Regions from separate parts of the Colwellia sp. MT41 genome, predicted to be linked through region 3. Evidence: predicted binding sites of a transcription regulator. Region 3 holds the regulator's gene; each other region holds the start of a gene.

Region 1 (5,158 bases), 2.0 Mb from region 3:
AACCGCTCCGCCTGAGATTTCTAATGTTGTTGGTGGTGGTATATCAACCACAGGTGGAGTTTTTTTATCATTGTGACAAGCGGTTAAAGCCAAAGCGATACTGGCAGCTAGCGTGGCGCGAACTATTTTTTTCATTTTTAATTGCCTTATAAATGTATATAATTATGAGTTGCTTATTAGCAGAGAATTCTATAGTGACGAGTGGCTTATTACTATAGAATTCAGTGTAATGTACAAAGTCTATTGTAGTTGGTAGATGTTAGATGAAGAGCGTAATTTATACAAGCTAATTTATCGTGACAGAAACGACGAAAATAGTGGTGATATTGCTTTGTCTATTTACCAATAAATGAGTGGTATTTATCAAGGTAAAAACAGCTTCAACAACCAGCCCACAAGTCATTCCCGTGGTTACTTAGTCGGGAATTCTGTAGGCGGGAATTTATTCGCGCATCACTTAGACATTTATTCGTGCATCACTTAGAGATTTATTCGCGCTTTGGGCTGGATCTTCGACAAGAGAACTCGAAGATGACAAGCATCAACAGCATCAACAGCATCAACAGCCTCACCAACCGTCATTCCCGAAGTATCTTGTCGTAAATTTTGTAGGCGGGAATTTATTCGCGCATCACTTAGATATTTATTCGCGCATCACTTAGATATTTATTCGTGCATCACTTAGCAATTATGTTGAATCCAAGCACATTCGCCTCAATCCATAACTCCTGCTATATAGAGGGTGTTAGAGGGTAGTATAAAATATCAGCATTAAAACTTGATTATTTTTCAATACTCTACTACGAAAATCACGGTATTTCTTCTTTCTCTGTAGACAGGGAGCTATTTCTTCAGTAAGATTCTGCGCAAATAAAGCTTTCAAATTGTGTGCTACAAAAACAGGACACCACTGGTCTGCTATAGATAACAAATTCGATTTTTCCTTTAAATACAAGCTACTAAATAATAGTGCTGTATATAGGCAGAATAAAACCTAAATAAAAGCTATATAAAAAAGCAAATACTGCACCCATTGTTGAAAGTGCTACCTTGCACAAAAAAGCAATAATAACAGGGCAGTTGCACGAAGCTAGCGAAGGAAAGAGCAAATCTATACAATGTTAAAATACTCTAAAAAATTGGTTATCTCATTGTCACTAGTGATATTGAGTGGTTGTAGCATGATCCCTGGCAGTCATATGGAAGGCATAGATGTTGATCCTGAAACCTCTACCCTAGAACAAGACTTATCTAAGGTTAAAATCTCCATAATTGACTCGGCACTCATTGCTCGATTAAAAGACAGTCAACAAGTCGGCTTAAAAGCTAAAAAATATACACCAATAATCACCGAAGGTTATGATTATGTCTTGGGCATTGGTGATGTCTTATCCATTGGTGTTTGGGATCATCCTGAACTCACTATTCCTGCCGCCGTACAACGTACCGCAGAATTTGATGGCTTTAGAATTCAAACCGATGGCACTATTACCTATGCTTATGCCGCTAATATACCTGCCGCAGGTAAAACCATTAGCCAACTGCATAAAGTTTTAGTGGCAAAGCTTAGTCAAGTTATCGAAAAACCGCAGTTAGATCTGAAAGTAGTTGCCTTTAGAAGCCAAAGAACCTACGTAACCGGTGAAGTAAAAAGGCCAGGGGCATTGCCGATAACCGAGATCCCACTGACCTTAATAGACGCCATTAACCAAGCCGGTGGTTTAAGTGAACGAGCCGATTGGCGTACCGTTATTTTTACCAGTGGCGAGCAAACCGAAATCATCAGACTTGATGACTTTTATACCAAGGGTGATTTAAGTCAAAATAGATTACTTAAACATGGTGATATTATTCATGTAAACCGCTCTGATAACCAAAAGGTATTTGTTTTAGGTGACGTAAGAAAAGCCGGCAGTATTGAAATTAACCGTTACGGCTTAAGTCTTGCTGAAGCATTAAGTGATGTGGGTGGTTTGAATGACGCAACAGCAGATGCTAACGGTATATTTGTATTACGTAAACGCCCTGCTAACGATGAAGGCATTATTGCTGATGTTTATCAACTACATGCACAAAACATAGTGGCGCTTGTGTTAGCCGACCAATTTAAATTACAACCACGTGATATTATTTATGTCACTACTGCACCAATCGCTCGTTGGAATCGTCTAATCAGCCAGTTAGTACCAACACTACAAGGGCTTGAGAATATCTCCACCCTTAAAACACAAGGTGCTTTCTTCTAATGGCCATGTTTAACGCTATTTTAGTGGTCTGTGCTGGCAATATTTGCCGCAGCCCGACAGCAGAATACCTGTTTAAAGACAAGCTGAAGGGAAATCTTCAAGATAACTCAGCGGCTAGCCAGATAAAAGTCTCGTCAGCGGGCTTAACCGCTTTAGTAGGTAAAGGTGCAGAAGCGACGGCAACCAACATAGCCTTAACAAAAAATATTGATATGAGCGGCCATAAAGGCCGTCAGTTAAGCTCAACGCTAATCGCTGAAAATGATTTGATACTGGTGATGGAAGAGCGGCACCTAACAGATTTATTGGGCCAATATCCACAAGCCAGAGGCAAAACCTTTTTACTGGGTAAATGGATCGATGATACCGAAATACCAGACCCTTACCGTCAAAGTCATGAAGCGTTTGACCATGTTTATCAGTTAATTGATAAAGCCTGCAGCGCTTGGATAAAATATATTTAAAGCAGAACTGAAAGCAGAACCAATAAAAAATTATGCCAATGACGTGTACTCAGGAACTCTTGGTAAACGTCATCTTCGAAGTCTTTGATCGAAGATCCATTGCTGTTTATACACTGGATCCAGGACAATAAGCTCCATGCATTGTCTAATAAGTGCCATCCATAGCACGTCCGATTAAAACACTACGGGGATGACGATCCTGAACCAAGTACATAAGCATGAAAAATTATAACGATTAAGTTTAAATTCACAAAAATTTATTAAAAGTTACTCAAAAATATGTCAATGAACGAAAATATAAAACCAGCATCAGTGCCAAATCAACAGGGTAACAACAACAACAACAATAATGCTGCTGCCAGTAATGAAATTGATTTAATGGCGCTGTTTGGTGCCTTACTTGATCGCAAAATATTTATCGGGGTAGTTACTGCTGTTTTTGCCCTAGTGGGTATTGCTACTGCACTTTATTCTACCCCTATATATAAAGCAACGGCAATGATACAGGTAGAAGAAGGCGGTGGTGGGATGCCTGGGCTTGGTGATATGGCCAGTATGTTTGAAAGTAGCTCTAAATCAATTACTGAAATTGAGTTATTAAAATCACGTTCAGTGATCGGTGAAGCGGTAGATAACTTAGCACTAGATATTGTGGCTCAACCTAAATTATTCCCAATAATCGGTGGCCGTAGTTTTAGAAAATTCAATGCAATAAAGCCTGGCGACATAGCAACGCCAAGCTTTGGTGCCACCAGTTACGCATGGGGTGGTGAACAAATTGATATATTCCGTTTTGAGGTACCTAAGTTTGCCATCAATCGAAGTTATATCGTACAAGCGGGAGAAAATAATACCTTTACACTATTCTCTGGCGATGGCGAAAAAATACTTGCCGGCAAGGTCGGTACTGAGGTTAGCAATGGCACTTTCACTCTAACCCTTAAAACGCTAATTGCTCGAGCGGGCACAGAATTTATTATTACCCGTAAAGACAGATTAAATACTATTTTAAATCTGCAAGCGGCCATTGGCGCCATTGAAAAAGGCAAAGATTCGGGTATAGTCAATTTAAGCTTTGAGCATGAAAGTCCAGAGTATAGCCAAGCAGTGCTCAATGAAATCACCCAAATTTATGTACGCCGAAATGTTGAACGTAACTCAGCCGAAGCTAAAAGCTCACTTGATTTTCTAGCGGTACAGTTACCAGCAATCAAAAAACAGTTAGAACACTCGGAATCGTTATTTAATGATTACCAAAAAAATCAACAATCGGTAAACATCACCCTAGAAACCCAAGGGGTATTAGAGCAAATTATTGAGCTTGATACCAAGTTGCAAGAACTTGATCTTGAACGCTTAGCCATGTCACGCAAGTTCAAACGTAATCACCCAAATTATCAAGGTATCGTTGAGCAAATATCAGCCGTACAAAAACAACGTGATGGCTTAGCGCAAAAAATAGCAGATTTACCTGAAATGCAGCAAAAATTACTGCGTTTAACCCGTGATGTTAAAGTAGGTAACGAAATCTACATGATGTTATTAGGCAAGGTACAAGAGTTAGACATTGTTCGTGCCGGTACGGTGGGTAATGTCCGTATCATTGATGTTGCTGAAGTGAACACCACCAAACCAGTTAAACCTAAAAAATCCTTGATTGTCGTTATGGCAACCATGCTCGGCGGTATGTTAGCCATCGCCATAGTGTTAGTACAAAAAGCATTGCATAAAGGCGTGGAAGACCCAAGTGAAATTGAAGCCATTGGTTTACCGGTTTATGCCAGTGTGCCCTATTCTAGCCATCAAGTTAAATTGACCGGCTCTGCTAAGGGGTTTACTAAAGGAATAGCTAAAGGCTTATCTAAAGGCATAGCTAAAGGTAAGCAACGGCAGAGCGACAAAATAAATAAGTTATTGGCGGTTGATAACCCAGCAGATCTTTCCATAGAAGCACTGCGTAGCTTACGTACCAGTTTGCACTTCGCCATGATGGAAGCAAAAAACAATATTATAACTATTTCAGGACCATCACCTGAGGTAGGTAAATCTTTCATCACCGCAAATTTGGCTGCTGTACTGGCACAAAGTGGCCAAAAGGTGCTGATTATAGATGCTGATATGCGTAAGGGTTATTTACAAAAGCATTTTGCTTTAAAGTGGGAAAATGGCTTGTCTGATTACCTCTCCGGACAACAAACACTTGCGCAGGTAACCAAAACAACCAATGTTACAGGTTTAGACATTATTACCCGTGGGCAAGTACCGCCTAACCCTTCTGAGTTACTTATGCATGAAAATTTCAGTAACTTGATCACCGAAATAAAAGCTAAATACGATATCATCCTTATTGATACACCACCTATTTTAGCGGTAACAGATCCCGCCATTGTTGGTGGTCATTCCGGCACCATGTTACTGGTGACTCGTTTTGGTCAAAATACCATTAAA
Region 2 (5,158 bases), 580 kb from region 3:
TTTAGCTATTCATATATCCAATAGTCATTTAGATTTAACTCGGCTGACTATTGGACTTGCCGACGCATTTAATAAACAAGCGTTATACTTTAAAACAACAAGAGATAAAAATAATAATGAGGCTGAGTGGGTATTATTAACGAATAATGCTGCATTCATCAATAATGCTATTGTCAGGCATTACGCTAGTAACTGGCCTCACAGTACCAAAAAGCCATTAGTTTGGACGGATGATTATAGTAATTTATTGTCGGTGCTAAAATAATTACCTCAGCACATTAACATAAGGTAATTATGAAAAAAAACAAATAAAAAGCAGCTATTACTTAGCTGCTTTTTATTGCGCGTAACCCTGCTGGTTAACTTTTTAATGTTTGCCTCTTAGGGGCAAACTTTAACACCAACAATCTCACTAGCAGTAACACCAGAATCAAGGCAAAAGATTGTGATAACCAATTGGGCAACACTTCATGGTGTTCCCCTAACATAGGTGCCACTTCAATGTCGAAATGCTCCACTAACATATCGGTTAAAAAACCAAAAGCAATAGCAACACCAATAACGCCAGTTAAATAAGAGGCTACCGCCCGCTTACCCAGCTCACTTGCTACCACGCCAAGGGTAGCGATATTTGTCGCGGGCCCTGCGAGCATAAAGACCAACACTGCTCCAGGTGAAACACCCGACAATAATAAACCGGCGGCAATAGGTGTTGATGCGGTAGCACAGACATACATAGGGATAGAAATTAAAATCACTACAATCATGGCTAATAGACCGCTACCCCATTGGCTAAAAAAGCTTAGCGGTATATAAGTTTGCACCAGAGCGGCGAATGCCAAACCAATTATTAACCATTTTGCCGTGTCATTTAACAGCTTAGTACAACTAAAGGCTAGGGCTTGCTTTAACTTGTTAAAAACAGACCATTGAGCAGAATCATGCTCGTCCCCTTTGGTACTGCAACAAGTGTCTGCCGATGCTTTGCTTACCTCTTGTTGAGGCTCTTGTTGAAGCGCAAGCTGCGACTCTGGTGGTAATGCTGCATCTGTTGCTAACTTAGCCTCAGATGCACAGCATGAGGTTTTAGTTGCCGCTGTTGGTTTAGCGCAGCAACTTGTTTGCTCACTAGTCTCAGCTACTATAACGTCAGGCTTTGCTTCTTTATCCGCACAACAAGAGCTATCATTATTTTCAGCTTTAGTTTCTGTTTTATTATTATTTTTATTATTAGTTTTAGTTTCATGCTGAACTAACTCATCTTTGCTATCACGACCAACCAGAACCCCTGCGACAATTGCACTTGTTATCGCAGCAATAGGCCTGATAATGGCCATAAATGGGCCAAGTAACACATAAGATACCGAGATCGAGTCTATGCCTGTTTCTGGAGTAGAAACGAGAAATGCCGTGGTGGCACTTTTAGAAGCGCCCGCTCGCCTCAGTGCTAAAGCAGCGGGAATAACGCCACATGAACACAGTGGCATAGGTGCGCCAATCAGCGCGGCTTTTATCGTGGTAAGCAGACCATCACTGCCTAGGTGTTTAATGAGGAAATCCTTTGGTAGATAAACATTAATTAAGCCCGCGATCAATAAACCTAACATTAACCAAGGGGCCGAAAGTACAAACAACTGCCAAAAATTACTTACTAATAATTGCATCGACATTCTCCAGTGCAGATAAAATTGAACAGTGGGTTGCTTCTTCTTCGCCACCACAACAAGCCGCAACTAATAATTCCAGTGAGCCTTTAAAACATGCCAGCTCGGCTATTTTATTATTTACTTGGCTAAGTTTTTGCTCGGTAAATGATTTGACTTCAGCACAACTATGACTGGCTTTATCAATTTTAATAGAGAGTAAGCCACTGATTTCTTTTAAACTAAAACCAACAGCTTTAGCTCGGATGATAAACTGCATAATCCTCAGTGCTCCCTCATTATATAAACGGTAACCATTATCGGCACGACTGGTCGCGGCTAACAATTTATGTTTTTCATAATACCTTAAGGTATCTGTCGATACCGATAATTTTTGCGCCAGTTCACCTATCCTATACATAATCTATCCCGTATTTAATTCTGTAAAAGTCCAGCCTTAATGAATATCTTACATCATAAAGCTTGGAGTTAACTCCAATGTCAAACAACTATTTAACTATTTTATCCTTTTATCATTTTTTAGCCGTTAAAATTTCCCCCCGCCTTTACCGGAAAAACTGCCTGCACTTTTTCAGCTAGTGACTTTTTAACCACATAAACCCAGAAAGTAACCACTTGCGTAATACTCTGCCACCAAGATCAGCGGTAAAGTAATTTAATCGTTTGTGCTCTGCCCTGCGCAAAAAACAAAGGCTATTTTTATGCTTATTTTATAAGGCACACGTTAGTTCCTGTACTTTTGTCACATTTTTAATGTTGCTAGCGGTACACTATTTTCCATAGTCAGGTTATAATTAACGCTTATTATTTTTTCAACAAAGGTTTCCTCGGCAATGGAAAAACATTTTATTACCGCACAAGAATTATTAGAAGATTCGTTTCGTGTAGCCGCCAAAGTATTTGAAGATGGCTTTCGTCCACAATTTATCGTCGGCATATGGCGTGGTGGTGCACCTATTGGTATCGCTGTGCAAGAATATTTCGACTTTAAAGGTGTGGAAACTGATCATATTGCCGTTCGTACTTCGTCTTATTATGGGATCAATAAACAAAATAAAGAAATTAAAGTGCACGGCCTGCATTACATTATAGAAAATGCCAACGCCAGCGATGATTTACTCATTGTTGATGATGTCTTTGATTCCGGTCGAAGCATAGATGCACTTATCAAGCAGCTGCAGAAAAATATGCGCAATAATATGCCACAAGATGTTCGTGTTGCTTGTCCTTGGTATAAACCGCAAAATTCAAAAGTAGATTTTGCTCCTGATTACTTTGTTCATACCTCTGATGAATGGTTAGTGTTCCCCCATGAATTATCTGGTTTAACCCCTGATGAAATCATCGCGGGTAAAAAAGATCTCGTCAATATTCACGATTTATTAATCTAGCGTTTGTTTAGTTAAGCGTTAAATCGCTATGAAAAGCATGTCATCAAGACATGCTTTTTTTTTGCCTTAGCTATATTAAAGCCAGTTTTAATCGCTTAGCTTGATAAAGCTCATGGTTTTAGCCAGCGAGGATATATGCTGTTCTTTTTAAAAGCTCCCCCCGGCAATACTCCATTACTAGGTTACATTTATCAGCTAATAAAAATTAAATAACAAGTTAATAATTATTTGATAGTAACTTAAATAAACCTTTAATTTTCATGTCAATGTCTTTATTACTTGCTAGGAATAACCCGTACAAAATAGAGCAAATTAATCATTGATCTATATCAATATAAGTTTAAACTTTCAGAAATTACTGAAACTTCAGAACGAACTTATGATACTGGCGTCAAAAATAGAATCTTTTGTTATGCATTGTGGCGAAATGGGCAGCCGATGGGGCTTTAATCGCACTGTCGGTCAAATGTATGGCTTATTAATTATTTATCAAGAGCCGTTAAGTGCTATACAAATCTCTGAGGCACTTAATATCTCTCGTGGCAATGTCAGCATGGGTATTAAGGAGCTGCAATCCTGGCGTTTAGTACAGGTTCAACATAAACCTAAAGACAGAAAAGAGTATTACTCACCTGCAGGCTCTATTTGGGAAATGGCAATTCGGGTCTTTGAAGAGCGCCGTAAACGCGAAATAGACCCAACCCTGTCACTATTGCGCGATAACTTATTAACTGAGCCGACTAATCAACAAGAAGAGTATGCACAAAAGCAGATGCATGAAATTCATGACTTACTCGAAACCGTCACCCATTGGGCCAGTGAACTGCAACGCCTGAGCCCAGAGCAGCTTAATACGCTAATGAAACTAGGCGCTGGGGTAAGTAAAATTATCAACCTTAAAGATAAATTAATTAACAACGGTAAAGTGTGATCTTAACCGTTTTTTATGTGTTTTTTAACTTTCTATAATAAATTACTAACGTTATCAATTTACCCTGCAGCTTATTACCTGCAGGGTAAATGATAAACTAACGGAGTCCATCGTGCTTGAAACGTTAATGCTGTCACGCATTCAGTTTGCCGCCAATATAAGTTTTCATATTCTTTTTCCAGCAATCACCATAGCGTTAAGTTGGTTTTTATTTTTTTTCAAATTACGCTTTGATCAAACCGGCGATCCTGTTTGGATGCGCGCCTATCGATTTTGGGTAAAAATATTTGCTCTCACCTTTGCCATTGGTGTAGTTACTGGCATTACCATGTCATTTCAGTTTGGTACTAACTGGCCCAAGTTTATGGAAACCGTTGGTAATATTGCCGGCCCCTTATTGGGCTACGAAGTATTAACCGCATTTTTTCTCGAAGCGGGTTTTCTCGGTGTTATGTTATTTGGCATAAAAAGAGTTTCCGCTAGAGTACATACTTTATCTACCTTCATTGTTGCCATAGGTACTACCCTGTCCGCCTTTTGGATTATAGCCCTTAACTCTTGGATGCATACCCCCCAAGGCCATGAAATGCGTGATGGTGTTGCTTTTCCAGTAGATTGGTTTGCCATTATTTTTAACCCGTCATTTCCCTATCGTTTAACCCATATGCTTATTGCCTCAGGCTTAACCGCCGCCTTTTTAATCGCGGGTATCAGTGCTTATCGATTACTTAAGGGTGATGATAAAAAAGCCCCAAAACTGACACTAAAAATAGCCTTAACTGTGGCAATGTTTTTAACACCACTACAAATATTTATGGGTGATCTGCATGGTTTAAATACCCTTGAGCATCAGCCACAAAAAATTGCCGCTATGGAAGGAATTTGGCAGACCCAAAAAGGCGCGCCGCTAATACTGTTCGCTATACCTGATGAAGAGCAAAAAAAGAACCACTTTGAAATAGCCATACCAAAACTGGCCAGTTTAATTTTAACTCATGATCTTGAAGGTGAAATAAAGGGTTTAAACGAATTTGAAGGTAATCACCCACCCGTAGCACCCGTATTTTTTGCTTTTCGTATTATGATTAGCATTGGCATGTTAATGCTAATCATCTCTTGGTTTAGCCGAATACAGCTCATGCGTAATAATGTTTTGCCGCGATGGCTGTTAA
Region 3 (5,158 bases):
GGTAAACGCTCCTGGTTAGAGAAAAACGCTGTGCTGGATCATAGTCATACACCATCATTTAATGGTACCCGCTGCCTGTTAATGGCTAATAAAAAGATTATTGCCGCTTTTTACTTAATTGATAAAGTTCGTGATGAAGCCTTTGCCACCATATCTAGCTTAAACAAAGACAACAAAACTTTATTGTTATCGGGTGATGGCCAAGTAGCATGTGACAATTTAGCGAAAATACTCCCCCTTAATACAGTCTTGGGCGGCTTAAGTGCCCAAGATAAAATGCAGCAAATTAAATATGCCCAAGAGCAAGGTTTTAACGTCGCTATGATTGGGGATGGTGTTAACGATTCACCGGTATTTGGCGCGGCTCATATATCTATTGCCATGGGCTGTGGTGCAGATATTACTAAAAGTGGCGCAGATGTGATATTGCTTAATAACAAACTAAGCAGTATCAATACCTTGATAGAAGTGTCTCGCCGAACGCGTCGAATAATCTTCCAAAATTACTTATGGGCCTTTGGTTATAATGCTATGGTATTACCCTTAGCTGTGGCCGGTTATATAACACCTTATATGGCAGTAATTGGCATGTCGGCCAGCTCGATTCTAGTGATTAGTAATTCATTACGTATACTTAAACAGTAAATTAAACGGTAAATTAACAATGAGCATTATGTATATTTTAATCCCAGTCGCCGTTATGTTAACCGCTTTAGCGATTTACCTATTTTTCTGGGCAGTGAAGGCTGAACAATTTGACGACCTTGAGAAACAAGGCATGAGTATTCTTTTTGATGAAAAACAACAGCCAAAAAGTAATAAAGAAAGGCCAGAGGATGAAATAGCCAGCAGTGCCAGAGCACAGAAAAGTCTCAAATAACTAATGAGTTTAGATCTGTTTTCCGCTTTTATCATCGGTTTACTCGGCTCTGGTCACTGCTTGGCTATGTGTGGTGGCATTACCACTATGCTGACCTCGGCTATCAAACCGACTCACTTAGCAAGGGCTAAAAACACTAGCCCAGGCGATATACCTGTTACGGTAAACCTTGCACCGTCCAACTGCTCCCCAGCAACATCTCGTTTGAATTTAGTCTTTTTCTACCATATCGGACGTATTGCCAGTTATTGTTTAATTGGCGCGATTGTCGGTTTTACTGGCTCAATTGCCGCTAAGAATATTGGCGTACCTATTGCTGGCTTGCGTTTACTTGCCGCTGTCTTCCTTATTTTATTGGGTTTATATATCGGACAATGGCTTTTATGGCTTAACCGCATTGAATCACTGGGTAAAGGTTTGTGGGGGTTTATATCGCCACTTGCCAAACATGTGATCCCTGTTGATAATAGTAAAAAAGCACTGGGCTTAGGCGCTTTATGGGGCTGGTTACCTTGTGGCTTAGTCTATTCGACCCTAACGTGGGCACTCGCTAGCGGTAGTAGCCTAACAGGCGCAGCAATTATGCTTTTTTTCGGTTTAGGCACTTTACCGGCCTTAGTAGCATTATCACTGGGGATCGGTAGCATAAAAAAACTACTAGTCAACCACATTTTTAGGAAAATCATGGCAATTTCACTTATTGGCTATGGCTGCTATAGTTTTATTGTTGCATATCAACTTATGTTCTAATAACATAGACTTGCCTTATTTTAGTGTAACTAGTTAGATCACAGAGTAATAACATGCCCAATATAAATTGTCCTTCGACACAACATATCAATTGTCAAAACTGTAGTATTAGTGAGCTATGTTTACCCTTTTCTCTCAATGATAAAGAACTTGATACCCTTGACGGAATTATTGACCGTAAACGTCCGGTTCATAAAGGCGATAAAATTTTTCATGATGGTCAAAAATTTAATGCCTTATATGCCATACGTTCAGGTACATTCAAAACGTTTACCGTTAATAAACAAGGCGAAGAGCAAATTACTGGCTTTCATTTAGCGGGTGATTTACTTGGCTTTGATGCCATCGCTGAAGATTCTCACCCAAGTTTTGCCCAAGCGCTAGAAACCTCAATGGTCTGTGAAATTCCATATACTCAGTTAGATGTATTATCTGATACTATGCCTAAGCTGAAAAAACAGGTGTTACGTTTGATGAGTAACGAAATTAAAACTGATCAGCAAATGCTTACCCTGCTTAATAGAAAAAATGCCGAACAACGTGTCGCCACCTTCATCGTCAGCTTAAGTGAGCGCTACCATGCCCGTGGCCTATCAGCGACAGAGTTTCGTTTGACCATGACCCGTAGTGACATTGGCAATTATATTGGTTTAACCGTGGAAACGGTTAGCCGCTTATTTAATCGCTTCCATAAAAGTGCTTTAATTAAAGTCGATGGTAAATTAATTACCATCTTAGATACCGACAAACTCTGTGAGACAGCCGCGCTCTAACCCCCCTCAACTAGTTTCTTGCTCTTGGTTTTATATATTCCTAAAGATAATAAAACCAAAGAAAATTAAACTTGATTTAAAACAAGCATTAATTTGTCAACTTTGCTATAAATAAGCTAACGTTGCTGAACTTACCCTTTATTTTGCCAGAGGTTGCCATGGACATGTATCAAAATATCCTTGTTGTGATTGATCCGACAACAGAAGAACAAAAAGCACTTAAAAGAGCCATAGACCTTGCTGAAAGAATTCACACGGCTCGCCCTGATCAGCAAATAAATATTACCGCTTTTTTTAGTATTTTTGATTTTTCTTATGAGATGACCACTATTTTATCCAGTGTCGACCGAGATAACATGCGCCAAATGGTTATTAAAGAAAGACAAGTATGGCTAGATGACATTATCTTAGCAACAAATTGCAAAATGAAGATTACCAGCCAAGTGGTTTGGCATAACCGACCTTTTGAAGCCATTATCAAGCAAGTTATTGCACATAATTATGATTTAGTGATTAAAGGCACACACCAACATGATAAGTTCAAATCGGTGGTATTCACCCCAACCGATTGGCATATATTGAGAAAATGTCCTTGCCCAGTGTTACTCGTTAAAGAGCACGAGTGGCCTCTACAAGGCAATATATTAGCGGCGGTTAATGTTGGTAGTGATGAAACTGAACACTTATCTTTAAATAATACCATAACCACACAAGCAAAAAATCTTGCCCAGTTAATTACCGCCAATGTGCACTTAGTGAACTCCTACCCTGGTACCCCAGTCAATATTGCTATTGAAATCCCAGAGTTTGATGCCAGTGAATACAACAGTACCATGCAAGCACACCATCAAGAAGCGATGAGACAGCACGCAAATAGCTTTGACATTCCCTTGGCTAACACTTATGTTGAAGAAGGTTTGCCCGAAAGCGTTATTGAGCAAGTAGCGTTAAAAATTGATGCTGAATTAGTTATCTTAGGCACTGTTGGTCGTACTGGCATCTCTGCCGCGCTGATTGGTAATACGGCCGAGCATGTTATCGACCAGTTAAACTGTGATGTACTGGCCCTCAAACCTGATGGTTATGTGTCACCACTGGCTGATTAAACGGCCCCCGCAAACGAAAAACTTAAATAAACGGCAAAACTACCTCAGTGTTGCCGTTTTGTCTTTTAAATATTGTTAATGCCGCTAGTTATAAGTGAATAAGCTGCGCTTGTTTAAGGCGACTTAAGTTAAGGTGAAATAAGTTATCTGCTTGTGACATGGAGATAGCCTCAAAGTGCACACTATCACCTTGGCGTAATTGCGAAAGCTTGGCACAATCGGATGAAATAACTGCACCAATTTTAGGATAGCCGCCAATAGTTTGTCTGTCATTCAGTAACACTATGGGCTGACCATCTGCCGGTATTTGCACGGCGCCATAACAAATGCCTTCCGATAATATACCATTAATATCTGCCTTTATCGCTCGCCCTTGCAAACGATAACCCATACGGTCCCAGTGTTTACTCACTTGATAGTCATTAGCAAAGAACAGCCTTTTCTCTATCGCGGAGAAGTGTTGCTGCTGATAACTGAGTACCGTGTGTAATAGCACCTCATTGGCATAGTGGGGTTGTCGAGACTCAGGTAGCATTAAGTGTTTTCGCAGATAACCTCCTCTCGACACAACATGGCAAGGTAATACCTCATTAACGGCGATTTTAGCCCCCTTTAAGCCGCCGACCGACTCTCGACAAACGGTGGCTGTGCTACCAAAACTGGCTTTAATGACAAAGCCACCCGCTACCGCTAAATAGCAACGTACACCAACAGACGCAAACCCCAAGCAAACACTATCACCGGCTTTAACAAGGAAGCTTTGCCAAAGTGTTTTTGCGCGGCCGTTGACGGTTAGCGGCATGGGTGCACCGGTAACCGCAATAATACAATCGACTTGTGCTATTAACTGTAAACCACCTAAACTAATTTCAATAACGGTCGCATTAAGTGCATTACCACATAAGCTATTGGCCCAATAAAAAGCTAAGGAGTCTGCCGGGCCGCCGTTGGTTAGTCCTAAATTAAAGGCGCCAAAACGGCCTGCATCTTGAACTAAGCTCAACACCCCGGCATTAGTGACTAAAAAACCTAACGGGTTAATAGCCGCTTTAGTTAGTACTTTACTCATAAGGCTATAACCTTCATCCCCGTACTCACCTGCCCTCGTTTAAGCTTATTTAAGTGGCTATTGATTACCGTCCCAAACATCAAGATAATTTCCCGCCTTGGTTAAGATACAGCTGTCTATCAATGGCGATAAACTTTACCCTATCGCCTACTGCGAGTGGCATTATCGGCTTTGCTTGCGGATTAAACATATCAACAGGACATAAACCTATAATATTCCAACCACCGGGAGATTGGGCTGGATAAACCGCTGTTTGTCTATCCGCAATAGCGACCGCGCCTTTGGGTACTTTTAATCTTGGTGTCGTTAGCCTTGGCATAGCAATACGCTCATCAACTTCACCTAAATAAGCAAAACCTGGGGCAAAACCTATGGCATAAACACGATACTCTTGCCCTTGATGTAAAGCGATAACTTGCTCGACACTCAGCTTGGCGTGTTTAGCAATGCGCACTAAATCCATGCCTGATTCGAGCGAATAATAACAAGGTAGCTCAATTAACCTGCCCAGCTTACTGTTGGCTAGGTTACATTGCTTTAATAGTTCTTGCAGCTGGTTACGTAAATGGTGATGGTCAAT

The links. The regulator FNR, encoded in region 3, switches genes on or off when oxygen is low (the NO sensors DNR and NnrR bind a similar motif). The targets are predictions, from matches to a motif close to TTGATCTAGATCAA.
Region 1: the regulator FNR is predicted to act here: its motif matches at 2,825-2,838, upstream of CMT41_RS02210 (polysaccharide biosynthesis tyrosine autokinase).
Region 2: the regulator FNR is predicted to act here: its motif matches at 3,375-3,388, upstream of CMT41_RS13390 (GbsR/MarR family transcriptional regulator).

The regions. Positions count from the first base shown of each region.
Region 1 is NZ_CP013145.1:516,035-521,192, forward strand. It holds gene CMT41_RS02195 (hypothetical protein) at 1-135, opposite strand, end outside; gene CMT41_RS02200 (polysaccharide export protein) at 1,119-2,246, shown strand; gene CMT41_RS02205 (low molecular weight protein-tyrosine-phosphatase) at 2,252-2,710, shown strand; gene CMT41_RS02210 (polysaccharide biosynthesis tyrosine autokinase) at 2,990-5,158, shown strand, end outside.
Region 2 is NZ_CP013145.1:3,132,662-3,137,819, forward strand. It holds gene CMT41_RS13370 (spermidine synthase) at 1-265, shown strand, start outside; gene CMT41_RS13375 (SO_0444 family Cu/Zn efflux transporter) at 360-1,664, opposite strand; gene zntR (Zn(2+)-responsive transcriptional regulator) at 1,645-2,064, opposite strand; gene CMT41_RS13385 (phosphoribosyltransferase) at 2,498-3,055, shown strand; gene CMT41_RS13390 (GbsR/MarR family transcriptional regulator) at 3,435-3,986, shown strand; gene CMT41_RS13395 (cytochrome ubiquinol oxidase subunit I) at 4,099-5,158, shown strand, end outside.
Region 3 is NZ_CP013145.1:2,548,898-2,554,055, forward strand. It holds gene CMT41_RS10875 (heavy metal translocating P-type ATPase) at 1-645, shown strand, start outside; gene ccoS (cbb3-type cytochrome oxidase assembly protein CcoS) at 674-880, shown strand; gene CMT41_RS10885 (sulfite exporter TauE/SafE family protein) at 884-1,630, shown strand; gene fnr (fumarate/nitrate reduction transcriptional regulator Fnr) at 1,684-2,403, shown strand; gene uspE (universal stress protein UspE) at 2,562-3,509, shown strand; gene CMT41_RS10900 (biotin-dependent carboxyltransferase family protein) at 3,598-4,578, opposite strand; gene pxpB (5-oxoprolinase subunit PxpB) at 4,658-5,158, opposite strand, start outside.